4 regions of the Kribbella sp. CA-245084 genome follow, and region 3 is predicted to be linked to each of the others. Evidence: riboswitches for the same ligand, from Rfam matches in the RefSeq annotation. Region 3 holds a riboswitch; each other region holds the start of a gene.
The links. A riboswitch is a leader RNA that binds a small molecule or an ion and turns the genes downstream of it on or off. The one in region 3 is predicted to bind cobalamin.
Positions count from the first base shown of each region.

Region 1: linked by a shared signal. The riboswitch ahead of ACQPYH_RS24190 (CbtB domain-containing protein) and the one ahead of ACQPYH_RS30965 (ribonucleoside-diphosphate reductase subunit alpha) in region 3 are both predicted to bind cobalamin.
Region 2: linked by a shared signal. The riboswitch ahead of ACQPYH_RS15490 (SCO2322 family protein) and the one ahead of ACQPYH_RS30965 (ribonucleoside-diphosphate reductase subunit alpha) in region 3 are both predicted to bind cobalamin.
Region 4: linked by a shared signal. The riboswitch ahead of cobN (cobaltochelatase subunit CobN) and the one ahead of ACQPYH_RS30965 (ribonucleoside-diphosphate reductase subunit alpha) in region 3 are both predicted to bind cobalamin.

Region 1 covers NZ_CP192053.1:5,035,649-5,040,644, forward strand. The annotation lists gene ACQPYH_RS24170 (ABC transporter permease) at 1-715, opposite strand, end outside; gene ACQPYH_RS24175 (TetR/AcrR family transcriptional regulator) at 793-1,389, shown strand; gene ACQPYH_RS24180 ((2Fe-2S)-binding protein) at 1,381-1,974, opposite strand; gene ACQPYH_RS24185 (CbtA family protein) at 2,043-2,900, opposite strand; gene ACQPYH_RS24190 (CbtB domain-containing protein) at 2,918-3,133, opposite strand; cobalamin riboswitch at 3,174-3,320, opposite strand; gene ACQPYH_RS24195 (CehA/McbA family metallohydrolase) at 3,430-4,996, shown strand, end outside.
Region 2 covers NZ_CP192053.1:3,207,923-3,212,918, reverse strand. The annotation lists gene ACQPYH_RS15505 (DUF3043 domain-containing protein) at 102-689, shown strand; gene ACQPYH_RS15500 (aldo/keto reductase family protein) at 711-1,721, shown strand; gene ACQPYH_RS15495 (hypothetical protein) at 1,721-1,930, shown strand; cobalamin riboswitch at 1,930-2,064, shown strand; gene ACQPYH_RS15490 (SCO2322 family protein) at 2,170-2,889, shown strand; gene ACQPYH_RS15485 (energy-coupling factor transporter transmembrane protein EcfT) at 2,964-3,977, shown strand; gene ACQPYH_RS15480 (ABC transporter ATP-binding protein) at 3,974-4,996, shown strand, end outside.
Region 3 covers NZ_CP192053.1:6,502,485-6,507,480, reverse strand. The annotation lists gene ACQPYH_RS30965 (ribonucleoside-diphosphate reductase subunit alpha) at 1-2,408, opposite strand, end outside; cobalamin riboswitch at 2,542-2,709, opposite strand; gene ACQPYH_RS30960 (DinB family protein) at 2,776-3,357, opposite strand; gene ACQPYH_RS30955 (Fic family protein) at 3,423-4,691, opposite strand; gene ACQPYH_RS30950 (class I SAM-dependent methyltransferase) at 4,796-4,996, shown strand, end outside.
Region 4 covers NZ_CP192053.1:3,731,790-3,736,785, reverse strand. The annotation lists gene cobN (cobaltochelatase subunit CobN) at 1-1,659, opposite strand, end outside; cobalamin riboswitch at 1,693-1,816, opposite strand; gene ACQPYH_RS17920 (vanadium-dependent haloperoxidase) at 2,008-3,273, shown strand; gene ACQPYH_RS17915 (DUF3500 domain-containing protein) at 3,275-4,243, opposite strand; gene ACQPYH_RS17910 (histidine phosphatase family protein) at 4,234-4,914, opposite strand; gene ACQPYH_RS17905 (cobalamin biosynthesis protein) at 4,905-4,996, opposite strand, start outside.

The sequences.
Region 1 (4,996 bases), 1.5 Mb from region 3:
CCATGCCGGCCACGAAGCTACTGATCGCGAACAGCATCAGCGATAGCGAAGCCCAGGTCCCGATCCGATTCCCCGGCAACGCGCCGATGTAGTCCTGCGCCACCAGATGCACACACGCGCCGGCCATGCACGAGACCACCGCCAGAGCCACGATCTCTCGCACGGCGGGCTTGAAGCCGACCAGTACGGCGACCATCACGGCGAGGATCACTCCGCCGAGCACGAGCGGCGTCATCGCGGCGGCGAAGGTCGAGCCGCGCGGATCGTCGCTCGACGTCGGAACCACATCCTGTACCACCGAGGCCGCCACTGGTTGGGTGGTCGACGAGAGCTGACCTGCCATCGCCCCCGCGGCCGACGTCAGCAACTGGGCAACGGCCGGGCTGGCCGCGCTGGCGGTCAGAAAGACGATGCGGCGGCTGCTCACCTCGAACGCGCCGTACACCTCGCGGTGCTCGATGGCCGACCGGGCTTCGGCGTCGCTGGCATACAGGTGCAGGTCGAAGGCGCCTGGCCGGGCATTGGTCAGGCCTTCGGCTGCCTTCTGCGCGGCCACCCCGGTGCCCACCACGCCCACCGGGAGGCTGCGGGCCTCGGTCCGGGACGCCGGCCAGGTGAACGCCAGGACCGCGAGACCGACGATCAGCGGTGCGATCACCGACAGGATCAGCAGCTGGCGCCACGGCGGGTGGTGAACGAGCGGATTCTTGGGCACTTCTGCGCCTTTCGGACTTGAGTTAGATGCTCTCACTAAACGACAACGATCGTTCTCTTTCGACTATACTCCTGCTCATGCCGAGAACATCGGAGAGGTATCGCGACGCCCGGCGGGAGTACATCCTCGACGCCGCCCGCCGAGCCTTCGCGCGCAACGGGTTCCACGCGACGTCAATGCACGACCTGTTCGCGGAGGCCGGCCTGTCCTCCGGCGCGGTCTACCGCTACTTCGCCGGCAAGGACGAGGTGGTCGTCGCGATCGTGGAGGACAACATCCGGCAGATCGGCGCGATGATGCGCGCCGTCACGGAGGAACGTGCCGACGGATCCTTCGGCGCCGCACTCGCCGCGGCGGTCGAGACCATCCAGGCCAAGCACCGGGAGAACGGGCTCGCCGGTATCGGCGTACAGGCCTGGACCGAGGCGCTGCGTGATCCCCGGATCGGGGCGGCGTTCAACGAGGTGCTTACCGGGCTCCGGTCCGAGCTGGCCGAAGTCGTCGCTCACTACCAGCGGACGAACACGTTGCCGGCCGGCCCGTCCGCGGAGTCACTGGCGTCCGTGACGATCGCCATTCTGGTCGGCTACATCCAGCAGCTCGCGCTCCTCGGACCCGACGCTGTCGCCGACGTCCCGGAGGCGCTGCGGGCGCTGTGGCCACCTTCAGGCTGAGAGGACGCAGTCGCCGCAGAGGGCGCCGGCGTGGTTGGGAGCGGCTCGGTAGATGAGGCAGCAACTGCGGCGGCGGAAGCCGTCGGTGGTGGTGTGGATGTCGTGCAGGGTTGGGTGTGCGAGGAGCTGCGCGGCCGTTCTGCCGGCTTGGTCTGCTAGCTGGGGTGCTGCGTTGCTGAGGGCAACGGATGCGCCATTGACGGCGGAGGCCACGTTGCCCCGGAGGATGTGGTCAGAGACTCCGAAACGCTGTGTGATCGTGGCCAGAGCTGGGACGGGGCCTTCGAAGAACTCGGTGGCCAGGTCGCGGGACTTGCTTGGCGGAGCGAGGGACAGAGGAAAGGCTCCGCCTAGGACTGGTTGCCAATGGACGCTGTTCAGGTCGAGGGGCGGGACGCCGTCGCCCAGGACCGCAGCGGCCAAAGCGGGTGAGACCAGGCGCGCGACCAGTCCGAGGTGGGTGATCGATGCCGCTACTCGGACCTCGACGGCTTCGGGCTCCTGACCGCCCGCGGCCGCTAGATAGGCGCGGGTCGTCATCACCCGGTCCTCGAGTACGGCGGGGTCGTCGAGCAGCTCCGACATGCTCCGCCACGGTGCGGCCGGCGCCGTACCCGAGGGGTGTTGTTCGTGTTCGAAGAACGGGCCGAGCATCATGCGTTCGCGACCGGCTCCGCCTGTTTGGTACTGGACTTGCGCGGCTGGAGCAGGCGCTCCGCGAGTGGACCGAAGATCAGGCCGATGGCGCCCCACAACAGCACCTGCGCGCCGACCGAGTAGAGGCGGAACGCGTACAGCCGGTCCGCGTCGAAGCCTGGGAAGACGATGGTGCCCTTGTCATCGGTCAGCGGCAGAGGTGTCTCGGTCGCGTGCCGCCCGAACTCCTCGACATTCGCCGCCAGCTGACCCACCGAGGGCAGCACGGCCATCAGTACGCCGATGATCGCGACGTACGCCGCGACCGCGAGGAGTGTCGCGTTCCAGTTGCCGAAGCGTGGTTGGAGACGCTTGCCGAGCAGGACCGCGCCGATCAGCAGCACGATCGAGCAGGCCACCATCGCGAGGTACAGATTGCCCCGGTCGTGGATCGTGTCCTCGTGCCCGATCGACGGCGGGTTGGCCGGGTACTTCAGGAACGGCACGAAGTACACCGCGACGAACCCGCCGAGCGCGACCAGCATCGCCAGGTTGCGCGGGCGCAGCTTGCCGACCCGGCCCAGGCAGATCGCGTAGGCGACCGCGAACAGCGCGCCCATCGCCACACCGAACAGCACGATGCCGACACCGGCTCCGAGATTCGCCTGCAACGTCCGGCTGAAGATCTCGTGACCCGCATGCTCGACCGGCAACCCGGCCGCGTGGTCCAGCTCGTGCTGCGCGGCGTCGCGACCGCTCTCGTAGTCGATAGCAGCTTGGATCTGGGGCTCGGCGAAGATCCGCGCGAAGACGAACGCGATCAGCCCGGCCACTGCGCCGGCGAGTGCGCCGCGCAGGATCAGTTTTCTTTCCATGTCAGTTGTCAGTCAGATCAGTGACAGGGGAAGCCGAGGAAGTGCCGCGCGTCGTGCACGAACTCGTGGATGTGCATGTCCTTGCCGAAGATCGAGTACGCACCCTGATCGACGCCGATGAAGTAGTAGAGCGCGAACGCGACGATCGCGGTGCCGACCAGCCACATCACAGCCCGCGAGACCGGTACGACGACCGGCGTGGAAACCGAGGTGGGAGCAGACAGATTGCTCACGAGTAGAGCCTCCTTCTAGGGGATCGTGCGTCCCTCATCCAATGGAGCGTCGTGACGGCGAAGTATCTGACTCACCGCTCGCACGAGGCGAACGGTTCACAGTGGCGCGACCGTGCCGAAATCTCATCGGCTTCCTTGCGCCGTCACTACGTTGCGAGAGTACGGACGCCGTCCGGGCACGTCAATTGCGGGTTGCTCACATCACTCCCGTCACACGGGTTGCCTGTGGAAAACCATTCCGGTCACTCGTGGTCGGGCCGTTAAGCTCGGAGGCCGGTGCACCCCGAGGAGGCCCCGTGTTCCAGCCGCTGCATGCTTCTGCCACCCGAGCTGTTGAGAAACTCCGCGATATCGGTGAACCACTACCCGACGACCTTGCCAGTCAGTTGGCCAAGCTGGCCGACGACACCCAGTCCTCCGCCGCAGTTGAGGACCTGCTCCGTCCGTTTGTCCTCGTCGACGTCTCCATCGACGAGCAAGGACTGCCGATCAGTACGCCGGGCGCCGCGCCGCCGCGCCTCGTCCAACACGGCTGGCGCAGCTTCCTGGTCCGGATCGACAACCCGCACCGGCTGGTCGGCGATCTCGCCGCACAGTCGAACCATGTGCTCAACACAGTCGACTACCACAGCCACGCCGCGCGAATCGCGATGGCGGACACGCTGACGATCGTTCCGAGGATCAAGAGCAGCTGGCTGGAGGTGAAGCTGGCCGGGCCGACCGACATCTCGGGCCTGGACGTCGAGTACAAGGTGATCAGCCTCTACAGCCGCGACGGCGGCAGCCAGAGCGGCGAGCTGGGGTTCGTCCTGGCCGTCGAGGAGGCCGAGCACAGCTACACCAGACCGCCGATGGCGAAGGCCTGGCGGCGGATGGGGGCCGAGAATCGCCCGTACCAGGCGTCGTACGAGTTCGACTGCCTGCCTGCGCGCGACATCCGGTTCGACATCCGCGAGCCCGACGGGAGCAGTTGCGTTGCGGCGCTCACCGTTCGCGACTCCCAACGGCGCTCCTACCCGTCGAAGGGGATGCGGCTCGCGCCCGACATGTTCTTCCACGAACACGTCTACCGCGCGACCGGCGAGGTCATCACGCTCCCCAGCGGTCAGTACGAGATCTCGGCCCGCCGCGGACCGGAGTACCGCGAGGTCCGCGTGGAGGTCGATCTCACGCCCGACGACGACGCGGTCACGATCGAGCTCGATCGCTGGGCCGATCCGGCCCGGCACGGCTACTACTCGGGCGATCCGCATATCCACGCCGGCGGCTGCTCGCACTACAGCGTGCCGTCCGAGGGAGTGAACCCGGAGACGATGATCCGGCACGTCCGCGGCGAGGGACTGTGGATGGGCAGCGTGCTCACCTGGGGACCGTGTTACTACCACCAGAAGCAGTTCTTCAGCGGCTCGTCGATCAGCCCGCGCGCCGAGCTCGAGTGGCCGGCGATGCAGCAGGCGCAGGGCATGAACTGGGATCCGCAGGACACCGACCACGACGGCCAGAGCCTGCTCCGGTACGACCTCGAGGTGTCGGGCTTCCCGTCGAGCCACTCCGGTCACGTGATCCTGCTCGGGCTGACCGACCAGGACTATCCCGGTACGAAGATCATCGAGGACTGGCCGTCGTACAACCTGCCGGTCATGCGCTGGGGTCACGCGCAGAACGCGATGGTCGGCTACGCGCACTGCGGACTCGGCCTCTCGGTCAGCACGAGTGAGCTGCCGAACTACGTGATTCCGGGCTTCCAGTCGATCGGCTCGAACGAGATCATCGTCGACGTACCGCTCGGTGCGGCCGACTTCCAGTGCGGCGCCGAGTTCGATCCCGCCTCGGAGCTGAACATCTGGTACCACCTGCTGAACG
Region 2 (4,996 bases), 3.3 Mb from region 3:
TATGGGTCACCACACCATCAGGACCGGCCCCGATAAAGTGGTAAGGAGGTCCGGGGACCACCCCGAGTCGCGACCTGCCCTGCGAATGAGGTTCTGACCCCGTGTTCCGTCGTTCCAAGTCTGAAACAGATACCACCGTACCCGCCGAGCCCCAGGGCAAGGCGGGAGGCAAGGGTCGCCCGACCCCGAGCCGCCGCGACGCCGAGGCGGCGCGCAAGGCGGCGTTCAAAAAGCCACGCAACCGCAAAGAGGCCTCGGCGATCCGCCGGGAGAAGGTGCGGACCGAGCGGGGCAAGATGCAGTCGGCCATGCAGACCGGCGACGACCGGTACCTGCCCGCTGCCGACAAGGGCCCGGTGCGCCGCTTCGCCCGGGACTACGTCGACGCCCGGTACTCCGTGATGGAGTTCGCGCTGCCGATCCTGCTGGTGGTGTCGCTGGTCGGCGTGGTGTTCTCGCCGCAGTTCCCGTGGCTGGCCGGGATGGTCAACCTGCTGTTCCTGGCGATGATCCTGCTGATCGCGGCGGACTGGTTCCTGCTGACGGCCGGCCTGAAGAAGTCGGTCGGGGTGAAGTTCCCGAAGGAGTCGACCAAGGGCCTCGGGTTCTACGCCGTTCGCCGGACCATGCAGATGCGTCGCTGGCGGCTGCCGAAGCCGATGGTGAAACGCGGCGAGAAGCCGTCCTGACCTGACTGTAGGGTCAGGCGTATGGACTTTCGCTTTCTCGGCAACAGCGGTTTGAAGGTCAGCGAGATCTCGTACGGGAACTGGCTCACGCACGGGTCGCAGGTGGAGAACGAGCAGGCGAAGGCCTGCGTGCGGGCGGCGCTGGACGCCGGCATCACGACGTTCGACACCGCGGACACCTACGCCAACACGGCGGCCGAGTCGGTGCTCGGCGAGGCGCTGGCCGGTGAGCGACGCGAGTCGCTGGAGATCTTCACCAAGGTGTACTGGCCGACCGGCCCGAAGGGCCCGAACGACACCGGCCTGTCCCGCAAGCACATCCACGAGTCGATCAACGGCTCGCTGAAGCGGCTCGGCACGGAGTACGTCGACCTCTACCAGGCGCACCGGTACGACACCGAGACGCCGCTGGAGGAGACGATGGAGGCGTTCGCCGACGTCGTCCGGCAGGGCAAGGCGCTGTACATCGGTGTCTCGGAGTGGACCGCGGAGCAGCTGCAGGAGGGCCACCGGCTGGCCCGCGAGCTGCGGATCCCGTTCGTCTCCAACCAGCCGCAGTACAGCATGCTCTGGCGGGTGATCGAGGCCGAGGTGGTCCCGGCCTCGGAGGAGCTCGGCATCGGCCAGGTGGTGTTCTCGCCGATCGCACAGGGTGTGCTCACCGGCAAGTACCTGCCCGGTCAGCAGCCGCCGGAGGGCTCCCGGGCCACCGACGAGAAGGGCGGCGCGACGTTCATCAAGCGCTTCCTGACCGACGACGTGCTGACCCGGGTCCAGGAGCTGAAGCCGATCGCGGCCGAGGTCGACCTGTCCCTGTCCCAGCTGGCGGTCGCCTGGGTGCTGCAGAACCCGAACGTCTCCTCCGCGATCGTCGGCGCCTCCCGGCCCGAGCAGGTCACCGAGAACGTGAAGGCATCCGGCGTGAAGCTGGACGACGGTCTGCTCAAGCGGATCGACGAGGTACTCGGCGGCATCGTCGAGCGTGACCCGGCCAAGACCGCGCAGAACTCGCCGCAAGCGCGGGTGGCGTGATGAGCTGGAACTGGCGGTTCGAGACCGCTTCCGGCGCCCTGGTCGACCCGGGTGAGGTCGGCGGGGCGGAGTTCTCGGCCCAGGGTGACGCGGAGAGCTGGCTGGGCGAGGTCTGGCGCGATCTGGCCGACCGCGGCGTCAGCCAGGTCTACCTGCTCGAGGACAACCGTGAGGTCTACGGGCCGATGAGTCTGTCGTCGGCCGAATAGTCACAGAGTAGAGTTCCGGTCGAACCACACGTCTGCGTCACAGGGAAGCCGGTCGAAGTCCGGCGCTGACCCGCAACCGTAGGCCACCCGTCTCCAACTGGAGCCGGGTGGCGAGCCGGACCACTGTGACGCAGGCAGACAGGCTCACCTACCCGCCGTGGTCCGCGGGTGGAGCCCCTACCCTGCCGGTGCAGGCGGGATCTCCTCCACCGGGCTGCGGCCCGAACGAGGACACGAGAATGACTGCACATCGGACCGTACGACTGGTCTTCAGCCTGCTGGCGGGTCTCCTGCTGGCTGGGACTGTCGCAACCGTTACAACAAGCGCAGCCCAGGCCGAGGACGGCTACCGGTTCTGGGGCTACTACCAGTGGACCAACGGCACCTGGGCCTTCTCCCAGAAGGGCGCGGACGCCTACGTCCCGGCGGACGGCGGCGTCGAGGGCTGGCGGTTCGCCGTCGGCGGCGCGAAGCCGCGGGTGCCGCGCGCAGCGGGCGACTTCGACGCGATCTGCGGCAAGACCCCGGCGGAGACCGGCAAGAAGCGGGTGGCGCTGGTCGTCGACCCCGGTACGCCGGAGGACGCGGTCACCGGTGACACGCCGGCCCAGCCGACCGGCACCTGTGTGGTCACGGATCCGAAGTCGAACGGCGCGCAGGTCCTGGCCGCCGTCGCGCCGGTCCGGATCGAGAAGGGCCTCACCTGCGGCGTCGCCGGCTACCCGTCCAAGGGCTGCGGCGACCAGGTGAAGAGCATCAACGTCCCAGCTACCGACGCCCCTGTCACGCTGCAGGTCGGCCCGGCAGTGGGATCGACTGCCGTCCAGCCGACACCGGCCGCGTCCTCGAAGGACGACAGCGGAGCGCCCTGGACCGGCATCATCATCGCGGCAATCGTCGTGGTCCTTCTGGGCGGAGGCGGGTTCGTTCTCAACCGCCGTCGTACTGCGGCTAAGTAGTCGTGCGCGCCGTCCACCACCTCACACTCCCCCGGGCGCTCCACCCGGGGGCCTGGTGGTTGTGGGCGCTCTGTATGGCTGTGGCGGCCAGCAGGACCCGCAACCCGGTCCTGCTGGCCCTGATCCTCGCGGTCACCGGATTCGTCGTGGCAGCGCGCCGGAGCGATGCGCCGTGGGCACACAGCTTCACTGCGTTCCTGAAGCTCGGTCTGGTGGTCATCGGCGTCCGCGTGGTGCTGCAGGCGCTCTTGTCGACCCGCTCGCAGGGGAACACCGTGCTGTTCACGCTGCCGCAGATCCCTTTGCCTGCCTGGGCTGCGGGCGTCAAGCTCGGCGGAGAGGTGACGGCAGAGGCTCTGGTGACCGCCCTGTACGACGGTGCGCAACTGGCCGTCATGCTGTGCTGCATAGGTGCTGCTAACGCACTGGCCAGTCCACGGCGCCTGCTGAAGTCGTTGCCCGGAGCGCTCTACGAGATGGGCGTGGCCTGTGTAGTCGCACTGACCTTCGCACCTCAACTGGTGACCGACGGTCGCCGCATCCGCGCCGCACGCCGTTTGCGCGGCCGCACCCGCGCCTCCTTCCGTACGACGGCCATGCCCGTGTTGGAAGGCGCCCTGGACCGGTCGGTGGAGCTCGCTGCCGCGATGGACTCCCGCGGCTACGGCCGTACGGCGCATGCCCCGCGCGCTCAGCGTCGGCTCACAGCGCTGAGCGTGCTACTCGGACTGCTGGGCATCCTGCTCGGCGTCTACGCGCTGCTGACCGACTCCATGTCGTTCCCGCTCGCCGCGGGCGCACTGGCCGTCGGCGTACTGCTCGCGGTCGGAGCGATGGCCATCGGACGTCAGCGGGTGGCCAGGACGAGGTACCGGCCCGATCCGTGGGCTTTGCCTGAGTGGCTGGTCGTGGCGGCCGGTGCGGTGGCTGCGGGTGCGATGGTGACCGCCGCAGCACGTGGTGTGCACGGGCTGTTGCTGGACGGTCCGTTGGTCGTACCACCGGTTCCCCTGCTGCCGGTTGTCGGTGTACTGATCGGACTGGTGCCTGCGCTGGCCGCACCGCCGTTGAAGAAGGCGGTCGCATGATCGAGTTCGACCGCGTATCTGTGAGGTACCACGGGGCCAGTGAGCCGGCGCTCCGCGACGTGAGTCTCATCGTGCCGGAGGGCGAGCTGGCGCTGGTGATCGGGCGGACCGGGTCCGGCAAGTCCACGTTGCTGCGGGCAATCAACGGACTGGTGCCGCACTTCACCGGCGGCACGCTGTCCGGTCGGGTGCTCGTCGACGGACGGGACACCCGGGAGTACCGGCCGCGGGACCTCGCGGACGTGGTGGGGATGGTCGGTCAGGACCCGATGGCGGGGTTCGTCACCGACACGGTCGAAGACGAGCTGGCTTACAGCATGGAGTCGCTGGGCATGGCTCCGGACGTGATGCGGCGACGCGTCGAGGAGACGCTCGACCTGCTGGGGCTGGCCGACGTACGGGACCGTGCACTGACGTCGTTGTCGGGTGGCCAGCGGCAGCGGACCGCTATCGGAGCAGCGCTGACGTCGCATCCGGCGGTACTCGTGCTGGATGAGCCGACGTCTGCACTCGACCCACAGGCAGCCGAAGAGGTGCTGGCTGCGCTGCAGCGGCTGGTGCACGACCTGGGCGTCACAGTGGTGCTGGCTGAGCATCGGCTCGAGCGTGTGATCCAGTACGCCGACCGCGTGATCGAAGTACCGGGTGGTGCGGCTGCTGTGTCGACAGGGCTGCCCGGTGAGCGCATGGTCACCGCACCGGTCGCGCCGCCTGTAGTCGAGCTGGGACGGTTGGCCGGTTGGTCGCCACTCCCCCTGTCCGTGCGGGACGCTCGGCGGGCTGCCGTCGCGCTACGGCGCCAGCTGGACAGTGCTGCACCGGTGCGGTCGGCTGCTGCGCTAGGTGCTGAGCTGGCTCGGTGTAGTGATCTGGTCGTTGGCTACGGCAACGTGATGGCGCTGCGTGGCGTGTCGCTCAGTGTGAAGGCCGGTGAGGTCGTCGCGCTGATGGGCCGCAACGGCGCGGGCAAGTCGACGCTGCTCAATGCGCTCGTCGGCATCCTGCCGGCTCGGTCGGGC
Region 3 (4,996 bases):
TAGGACTCGTCGATATCGACCTCGAGATCGTGCACGACCGGAACCATCGGCGTCCTGCGGACCTCGCGTACCCGGGAGAAGACCATGCCTTCGTGTGTGATCCAGTTGAGCTTCTCGACCGGTGTCACGCCCAGCACTTCGGCGATCCCAGGGACCGCCGGAATGCGGAGATCGTAGGCGTGCACCGGCTTCGAGAAGGCGATCTCGGAGCCGTCCGAACGACGTCCGACGTGTTCACCTTCGCGGATCCGGAACTGGCCGGCGGTGGGAACCCCCAGACGGAGCAGTTGGTAGCGCATGCCGCTGGCCAGCCCGCGCGAGGTGCTCGTGAAGTAGATCTCCTTCCCGCGTGAGATGCCGCCGTCCGTTTCGAGCAGACCACGGATGAGCGCGCGAGTGTGGCCGAGTGGCAGATGCGCCAGTCGCCGCGCGATGCGCTTGGAGTGCGCGTCGTCGTACAGGTCGTCGTACGTGAACGGCAACGTCGCCTCGCCGGGGCCGGCGATCCGGCCGGTGAGTGAATCCCGGCGAGGGCCTCGTCCGGCAGCCCAGTGGATCTGCTGGTAGGTGTCACCGCGACCGGTCTCCCAGAAGTGGATCGACCGGGCAGCGAGGTAGGCGCGAACGAAGGCGAGATGCGTGTCGCGCTGTGGGTTGCCGGACACGCCCCACTGGTTTCGGTCCTTCGACAGGTGTCCGTCACCGAGCAGGATGCCGTACAGCCGTGCGTCGTCCTCGGTCAGATCCCGGACCGGGACGATCTCTTCCGGTACGACCTGAGCGATGTAGTCCCCCTTGCTGAGCATGCCTGCCTCGACCCATCCGGCAGTGACCTTGCCGTTCGCGAGCCACCGGTAGGTGCGCTCGTTGCTCTGCTCCATCGGCACACCCTGGATCGCGTAGAACGGGTGTCCGGCGGTTACGAGCAACGGGTCGATCGAGTGCTTGACGTCGACCTCGACCATCGGGCCGTCCTGGTCGTACACGAAGGTCTTCGTCACCTCGCGATACCGGCCACTCGCGCCGAGGACCAGGTCACCGACGGCGATGTCACTGATCGGCTGTGCACCCGCGGCGGTGTAGACGAGGGTCTCGGGACCGAAGCACTGGTTCACAGCTACGGCGGTGTCGTTGGCTATTTTGAGGAAGGGGACGACGCCCTGGGACTCGCCGTTGGTGCCGCGGATTTTGGCGCCGATGCCGCGGACCGGGGTCCAGTCGTTGCCGAGGCCGCCGGAGTACTTCGCGAGGAGAGCGTTGTTGCGGATGCCGCTGAAGATGCCGGCCAGGTCGTCCTCGACCGTGGTCAGGAAGCAGGACGAGAGCTGCGGCCGGGTGGTGCCGGAGTTGAACAGCGTCGGCGTCGACGACATGAACCGGAACGAGCTGAGCAGTTCGTAGAACTGGATCGCCCGCGCCTCCCGGTCGTCCTCGCGCAGCGCCATCCCCATCGCGACCCGGAGGAAGAACGCCTGCGGCAGCTCGTATCGAACCTTGTCGAGGTGCAGGAGATACCGGTCGTACAGCGTCTGCAGGCTGAGGAACGTGAAGTCCAGATCGGCCTCGGGCCTGATCGCGGCGGCGAGCCGCTCGAGGTCGAATGTGCCGAGCTCGGGGTCGAGCTGGCCGGCCTCGATCCCGGTCCGGATGTACTGCGGGAAATAGGTCGCGTAGGCCTCGGCCATCTCGGCCTGGCTGGCCTGCCGCGGCTCGCCGTGGACACGCCCCAGCGCCTCGCGCCGGATCTGGTCCAGCAGCAACCGGGACGCGGCAAAGCTGTACTGCGGCTCGGTCTCGACGAAGCCGCGCGCGGCCATCACCAGCGCTAGCTCGACCTCGTGCTGCGCGATGCCGTCGTAGCAGGCGCCGAGCGTCTCGTTGAGGATCAGCTCGGGGTCGACCGCGTCGAGCCCGGCTGCCGCCTCCGCGACGATCACTCGCAGCCGGTCGACGTCGAGTGGGGACCGGGTGCCGTCGGCCGCGCGGACGGTCAGCGCCGGCTTCTCGGTCACGCCGGCCGCATCGGCAGGCGTGCGAGCCTTGGTCCGCTCCTCGCGGTACAGCACGTAGGCGCGGGCGACCTGGTGCTCGCCGGCGCGCATCAGCGCCAGCTCGACCTGGTCCTGGATGTCTTCGACCTGGACGCTGCGGCGCGCGTCGCCGCGGCTGGTGAGGGCTCCGACGACCCGGCCGGTCAGGTCGGTCACCAGGTCGCGGACCCGGTGGGTGGCGCCGGCGTCGGCGCCCTCGACCGCGAGGAAAGCCTTCGTGACGGCGACGGAGATCTTGGTGGCGTCGAACGGCGTACTGCTGCCGTCGCGACGGATGACGGTGAGCTCGATCGGCTGGTCTGCCGCGATCCCCGAGAACGGGGACGGGGATGCAGCCGTTGAGGAAGCAAGGGTCACAGGTGTGCTCTCCACAAGAGTTCGGAAGCCTGGAACCACGCGAGCAGGCGCACGACGGGACCGGCAGCACCGGCCGGGAACACTGCCGTCACGCCCTGCGACCCACCCGCGAGGTCTCGGACCGCATGCACCGGCGGTGCATGCGCCGGTGGCAGGTATCCGGACTTGCGGACGCCTCTCGACAGCACGTCCGCTCACCGTTGCGGGGCAGCTCCGGACTCGCACCGGATTCCCCTGTTGCCTCGGACTGGCCCACATCTTGTGGTGCCGACCACTCCGAACCACCAGCAGTAGTGATGCTAGGCCGAGAGATCTACATCTTGTGGTAGCGCCACGCCGCGTGTCGCACATCTTGTGGTCGCCGATCTCACGCCGCGACCGCGTAGAGGTCCTGGAGCGTCATGATCTCCGAGCCGTGGTGGATCAGCTCGCGATTCAGCCGCAGCACGACATGGCCGAACGGCTCGCCGGCATCCAGCTCGTTGGCCTGGCTCAACCCGACCGTCATCACCTGGTCCTCGTCCAGTGCAGCGATCGCGTCGCGCCACGCCTCGACCCAGTAGGTCAGCCAGGCGACCGCGTCGCGCGCGTTGCCGTGCAGGTTGATGTCGGCGCGCCCTTGCTGACTCGCGCCGAACGTCCACTCCCACCGCTCGAAGAAGGTCTCGGTCAGATGGGCGATCAACCAGGCGATCGTGCGGGGACCGCGATGGTCCGGCTCATCGGGCCACTGTGCGACCCATTCGCCGGATCCGAGTGATCGGAAGTGACCGGCGTAGTGCCGCCGGACGACGGTCAGCGCCTCGCTGCTCGGTCGCCAGAAGTACTGCTCGTCGGTCAACTGCGCGAGTCGGCCGGACAGCACCATCCAGCTGAAGCCGAGCTGGCCGCGCACCATGGCCATCGCCGATGGCTTGTGCAGGATGTCCCAGTCGAACGCCTCCGACATCACTTCTCCCCTGTACGATCGAACATATGTTCGAATTCTTGCTCGCCGGGGAGACGAAAGTCAATTCACTGGTGTGTCGGTTCTGGCCTCGATGGAACGGGTCTGCTAGGTGCCTCGATCCGGGTGTCCGCGGCCGGGCTGGCGAAGCGGCGTTCGAGCAGCGTGAAGGCGTCGATCAGCTCGGGCGCCTCGTAGACGCGATTGCGCCGGCCGTCGGTGACCTCGCGCAGGATGCGCGCCTCGACCAGCCGGGCGAGCCCTTGGTTGGCGGCCTGCTGCGAGCGGTCGATGAGCTGCGCCGCGGCGGCGAGTGTGAGGACCGGCGCGGCGGGCAGCGCGTCGATGAGCAGTTCGGTCGCGGAGCCCGCCCGGACCGGCGCCGCACGTTCCCGCCAGGCGGCCTTGAGGTCGACGGCGGTCTGCTCGAAGCGCGCGGCTTCGGCGGTCGCGTGTGTGCAGGCCATCGCGAACATCCGCAGCCACGGGTTCGCGGCAGCGCGGGCCTTCGGGGTCGTCGCGCGTCCGACGTACCGGAAGGCGGTCAGGGCGTCGACGTACTCCGTTGCGTGCGTCGCGAGCGAGAGCGATACCGGCGGCACGGTCCGCGTGACCAGGCCTTCGGCGCGCAGGATCAGGTGGATCAGCGCGCGCCCGGTCCGGCCGTTGCCATCGGCGAACGGGTGGATGGTCTCGAACTGCGCGTGCGCTATCGCGGCCTTCGCAAGGACGGGCAGCCGCGACTCGCGGACGAACGTGATCAGGTCCTCGAGCAGCTCGGGGATCAGCTGCGCCGGCGGCGGGACGTAGTACGCCTCGGCGGGGGAGCGGCCGCCGATCCAGTTCTGCAGGTAGCGGATCTCGCCCGCGTACTCCGAGTGCGGCGACTGCGCCATCAGCAGGCGATGCGCCTCGAGCAGATGCTCGACCTCGAGCTTGTCGCCGGCCTGCACGGACTCGGTCACCCAGGTCATCGCGTCGACCGCGCCGAGCACCTCCTCGGCCGTCACGTCCCGCGTTCGCTCCCGCAGTACGTCGGCCTTCAGCAGCCGTCGCGCTCCGACGACGAGCCCCTCGATGTGCGACGACCCGACGGCCTCGGCCCGCAGCAGCAGTCGAGCCAGCGCCTCGCTGTTCGTCAGCACGGCCGCGGTGGCGTCGAGCCGCGCCAGATCGCCCGCGGCGTCCTCGAGCACCGCGAGTACGTCGTCGCTCAGGTCGAACTCACGCCCGACCAGCGGATCGGGGAAGTACAGCTCGTACGACCCGCCGAGCCGCTCCGCCCGGGTGAACCCGTCGGGGTGTCCGGGCCACCGATGTAACTCCACCCGTGCCATACCCTTATTCAACCTTATCCACAAACCTTGAACAAGACTTGTGGATGTGAGCGCACCAGCCTGTGGACCCAGCTGTGGACCTGGCTGTGGGCAGACTGCTGGCTGTGACTCTCGACGCGCAGACCCTGGAGATGGTGGCCGCCAACGAAGCCGACTGGGACGCCCGGGCGCCGCTGCACGCGGCGAGCGACTTCTACGACCGGCCCGCGGAGTTCTGGTTCGCCGACTACGAGTGGGAGGATCTCGGGCCGCTCGAGGGTCGCGACGTACTGCACCTGCAGTGTCATCTGGGCACCGAGACGATC
Region 4 (4,996 bases), 2.8 Mb from region 3:
GACCATCGGCAAGTTCCCGAGCACCGCGTCCGGCGCGCTGTCGGCCGCCATCCCGATTCCCTTGCCCGGCAGCCATTCCAGCGTCCCGTGCTTCCCCAGATGTACGACGGCCTGCGCGCCGAATCCGCCCTCATCCCGCGACGCCTCCAGCCAGCGGTACGCCGCCAGGTAATGGTGCGACGGTGCCATGTCGGGATCGTGGTAGATCGCGACCGGGTTCTCGCCGAAGCCCCGTGGCGGCTGGATCATCAGCACGACATTCCCGAACCGCAAGGCGGCCAGCGCGATCGCCGGCTCGTCGCCCGAGGTGTCGACGTACAACTCGCCGGGCGCCTCGCCCCAGGCGTCGATCATTGCCGCCTGCAACGACTCGGGAGTGCGACCGAACCAGGTGGCGTAGGTGGACAGCGGGACCTTGGCGACAGCGTTGGCCAGCTGCTCGTCGGTCAGCCAGTCGACGTCGTGCCCGCCGGTCGCGATCAAGCGATGAATCAGCCCGTCGGCCCCGTCCGCGCCCTGCAACTCACTGAGGTCGAGCCCGCCCAGGTCGTACCCGGCCGCTTCCAGCTGACCGAGCAGGACAACAGCCGACGCAGGCGTATCCAGACCGACCGCGTTCCCGATCCGCGCATGCTTCGTCGGGTACGACGACAACACCAGCGCGATCCGCTTCTCCGCCGCCGGCACGTGCCGCAGCCGGGCATGCGCCACCGCGATCCCGGCCAGCCGCGCACACCGCTCGACGTCCGGCACGTAGCGCGCCAGCCCGTCGGCGTCGTACGACTTGAACGAGAACGGGATTGTGATCAGCCGCCCGTCGAACTCCGGGATCGCCACCTGCGTCGCCGCATCCAGCGGACTGATCGCAGCGTCACTCTCCACCCACTGCTCGCGAGTCGACGTCAGCGCGAGCCCTTGGATCAACGGGATGTCGAGCGACGCCAGCGCGCCGGCGTCCCACGCATCGTCCGCACCACCTGCACTGGCGTTCGCCGCCACCGCCCCGCCCGCCGCGAGCAGCGTCGTCACGAGTACGTCGCACTTACGCAGCAGCTCGAACAGCCCGACGTTCTCGGCCGGGTCGAGCCCGCGCAGCGTGCCGCAGTACACCGGAAGAGGTTGAGCTCCCGCCTCGACGACTGCCTCTGCGAGCGCGTCGACGAACGCTGTGTTGCCCGAGATCTCGTGCGCGCGGTAGTACACGATCCCGACGACGGGTCGCTCGTCCTCGACGTACGTACCCCGTAGTCCGTACGCCGGGAGTGCGCGCGGCGGCTCGAACTCGTCGCCGGTCAGCAGCAGCGTGTCCCGCAGGAAGCCGGCCAGGTTGCGGAGGTTGTCCGCGCCACCCTCGCGCAGGTACGCGAGCGCCTCTGTGACCGCACCGGCGGGCACGGTCGACAACGACATCAGCTCGGCGTCGGGCGCTGCCTCACCGCTGACCACGACAGCCGGCTTGCCGGACGCGAGGACCGCGTCGAGCCCCTCTTCCCACGCCCGGCGACCGCCGAGGAGCCGGACGACGACGATCTCGGCGGTGTCGAGCAGCGGTCCGAGCTCGGCGAGCTCGAGGCGGGCAGGGTTCGCGACCTTCCAGCCGGCGTCCGCCTCGGCGGCCGCGAGCAGGTCGGTGTCGGCGGTGGAGAGCAAAAGGAGCACGAAGGCGTTCCTTCCCCGGGGTATCCACGCCCCGAACGGAGGTACGACGGCGGCAGTTCCTGACTCCCCTTACGGGTCACAGTGGCGGGACCGCCCCGGACTCACACCGGGTTCCTGCTGATGCCGTCGATGACGATCGTGACTCTAGCTGACAGTCGCGGCGTACCGGGTGTGGAGTTCCTCCCACGCCAGGCACCGGTCCCGCCGCAGCGAGACCAACGTTTGATGCTTGACCGGGCCAGGGGGCGGTGTTAGCACGGAAGGAAGGGCTTGGACCCGCTGGCGCCCTCCTGCAGCGCACCCGTTGCTTCAGCGCAAGTCGCTCGACTTCGACTGAAGGAGATACCAGTGCGCATCACACTCCCGGCATTCTCGGCCGTCGTGGCTGCCGGACTCGCCGCCTCGGTCATCGCAGTTCCGCCGGCCACCGCGACCCAGCCCGCTGATCCCGCTGTCGTCATCACCTGGAACGCGATCGCGGCCCGGACCATTCTGACCGAGAACGCCACCCCAGTTCCCGTGTCCACGCTCTATTTCGGCTTCGTCTCGATCGCCGTGTACGACGCCGTGGTGACGATCGAGGGTCGTTACCAGCCGTACCTGCGGCAGCCTCGGGCTCGCGGCCGAGCGTCGACCGAGGCCGCAGCGGCGACGGCGGCGTACCGCGTGCTGAACTACTACTTCCCCACCTCGGCCCAGAACCTCGCCGCCGACTATGCAGCGTCGCTGGGCAGCATCCCCGACAGCAGGGCGAAGGATCGCGGGCAGGCCGTTGGCGAGGCCGCAGCGTCATCGCTGATCGCAGCACGAGCAAATGACGGGCGCGGTGCCAACATCACCCTCGACGTCACACCGGCACCGGGCGTGTGGCGCCCGACCCCGGACGCGTTCGCGCCGATGCTCGCTCCCTGGCTGGGATTCGTCCGGCCACTCGCCCTCAGATCTCCCAAGCAGGTCCGGCTCAGCGGTCCCGACCCGATCACCTCGAAGGCCTACGCCCGCGACTTCGCCGAGGTGAAGGCAATGGGCGCCAAGGACGGGACGTCCCGGACCGCAGCCCAGACCGAGACCGCCCTGTTCTGGAACGGGCCGGCGTCGGGGCAGTACAACGCGGCACTTCGCGAGCGCGTGTCCCGGAGTGGGATGGACATCGTCCGGACCGCACGGGCATTCGCTCTGCTCGGCACCAGTGAGGCCGACGCATTGATCGCCTGCTGGCGGGCGAAGTATGACTACGCGTTCTGGCGGCCGATTACCGCGATCCGGTTGGCGGACACCGACGGTAACCGCGCAACCGCACCTGATCCCGCCTGGACACCATTGGTCGCCACGCCGCCGTATCCCGAGTACACCAGCGGGCATGCCTGCCTCACCGGGGCCTCGACGGAGATCTTCAGCCGTCTCTTCGGTGCCCGTTCGATCGACCTGAACGTCTCTTCTCCGGTGACCTCGACGACCCGGCACTATGCCACAGCCACCGCGTTGGACACCGAGACGAAGAACGCCCGCATCTGGCTCGGGCTGCATTTCCGGCACGCAATGAACGACGGTAACCAGCTCGGGCACCGGGTCGCCACGTGGACCGCGAGCCACGAGTTCCTGCCTCGGTCCTGATTCAGCGGTGCATCCCGTAGTGGGCCGCCAGGAGGTCGGTGCCCCAGTCGTTGCGGAGGTCGCGCCAGACGGAGTGGATGTGGTTGGCGTTGTCCTGGGTGTTGTCGTACTCGGCCAGGAAGCTCGGGCCGGCGATCGAGTAGTAGTGCCGGTGCCCGATCCCCGGCTCGGTCTCCCCGGCCCACGCGAACGTCAGCTGCTCGATGCCGTGCTCGGTGATGTCCTGCCAGGTCTGCAGGCCGATCGGGCCGGCCGCGCGTCCGACGTACTGGCCGATGAGGAGGCTGAGGATCTGGCGCTGGTCCTCGTTCATGTCGCCGTACGACAGGCCGCGGTGCAGCAGCGACGCGTCGGCGACCGGGTCGTGGCGGGTCAGGATGTCGTCCGGCGCTTCGTCGGAGACCAGTGCTGTGGTCAGCTGGCCCGGCTCGAGCGCGTGCAGGAGCTGGAAGCCCAGGTCCTGCTCGGCGGCCAGGAAGCGTCGCCCGGCCTTCGGACCGCTGCGGACCTCGGCCGGGTTCGACCCGATGAACTGCGGGGTGAACGCGATCGCGCCTTCGACGAGCGTGACGTGCAGAGCGAGGTGGTGACCGTTGAGCCGCCACGCCCACGGGTCGGTCCCGTTCGGGTCGCCGAGCACCCGGAGGAAGTACCGGTCGCCGACGATCGAGCCCTCCCACTCCCCCGACGCCGGCAGGTCCGGCAGCCCGCGTACGACGACCTCCGCGTCGAGGACCGCCCAGATATCGGCCGCGCCCCGGTCGCTGCACCCGGTCGCGACCAGCCGCTCGACCAGCTTCTGCTGGGTCGGCGTGAGCTCGGTCAAGGCGAGTCCGGGCACCGCGCCCGGCAGATACGTCCATTGCTGGTGGTCCGGTGTGTCGAACGGAGCACGGATCTTCTCGAGCTGGGCCGGCGTGAGGCTCGCCAGCAGTTCGAGGACCGTGTCCCGCGTCTGCGCTACAACCATGCCGATCGCTCCCGTTCCGTCGGTTCGTAAGGCGTCCACTGCTCGAACGGCCGGTCCAGCTTGTACCGGAAATCGGGTTGCCGCAGCAGGACGCGTGTTTCCGCGTTGCCCGGATTGCGCAGCGACTCGAAGAACCGGACCGACCAGTGGAACCAGCGTGTGCAGAACAACCGCATCGTCAGCCCGTGCGAGACCAGCAGCACGTTCCGCGGCGCGTCCGGGTTCTCGAAGTCGCGGTGCATCGTCTCCAGGAACGTCGACACCCGGTCGTACACGTCGGCACCCGACTCGCCCTGCGTGAACCGGTAGAAGAAGTGCCCGAACGAGTCCCGCAGCTTCTCCTGCCGCTCGATGTCCGCGGTGTCCTGCAGGTTGGCCCAGTCCTGCTCGCGCAGCCGCGGCTCCTCGCGCGGCATCTCGATCAGGTCATCCAGCCCGAGCGACTCGAGGGTCTGCCGGGCGCGCAGGTACGGCGAGACGTACACGCGAACCGGCTCGTTCTCGAACAGCTCCCGCAGGTCTTTGCCCGCCTTCACCGCCTGCTCGTGCCCGTGCGGCGTCAGCGGTACGGCGTGATCTGGGATCCGCTCGTAGACCGTCTTGTCCAGATTCGCCTCGGACTCGCCATGCCGGATCAGAACAATCCGCGCCGGCCGATGACTCAACCCCATCGCTTTCCCTTCCGCATGGCGGTCATGGCGGTCATGGCGGCTACGGCTGCCGCAGCCACCCCGACCCGGCGGGCCAGCGCGG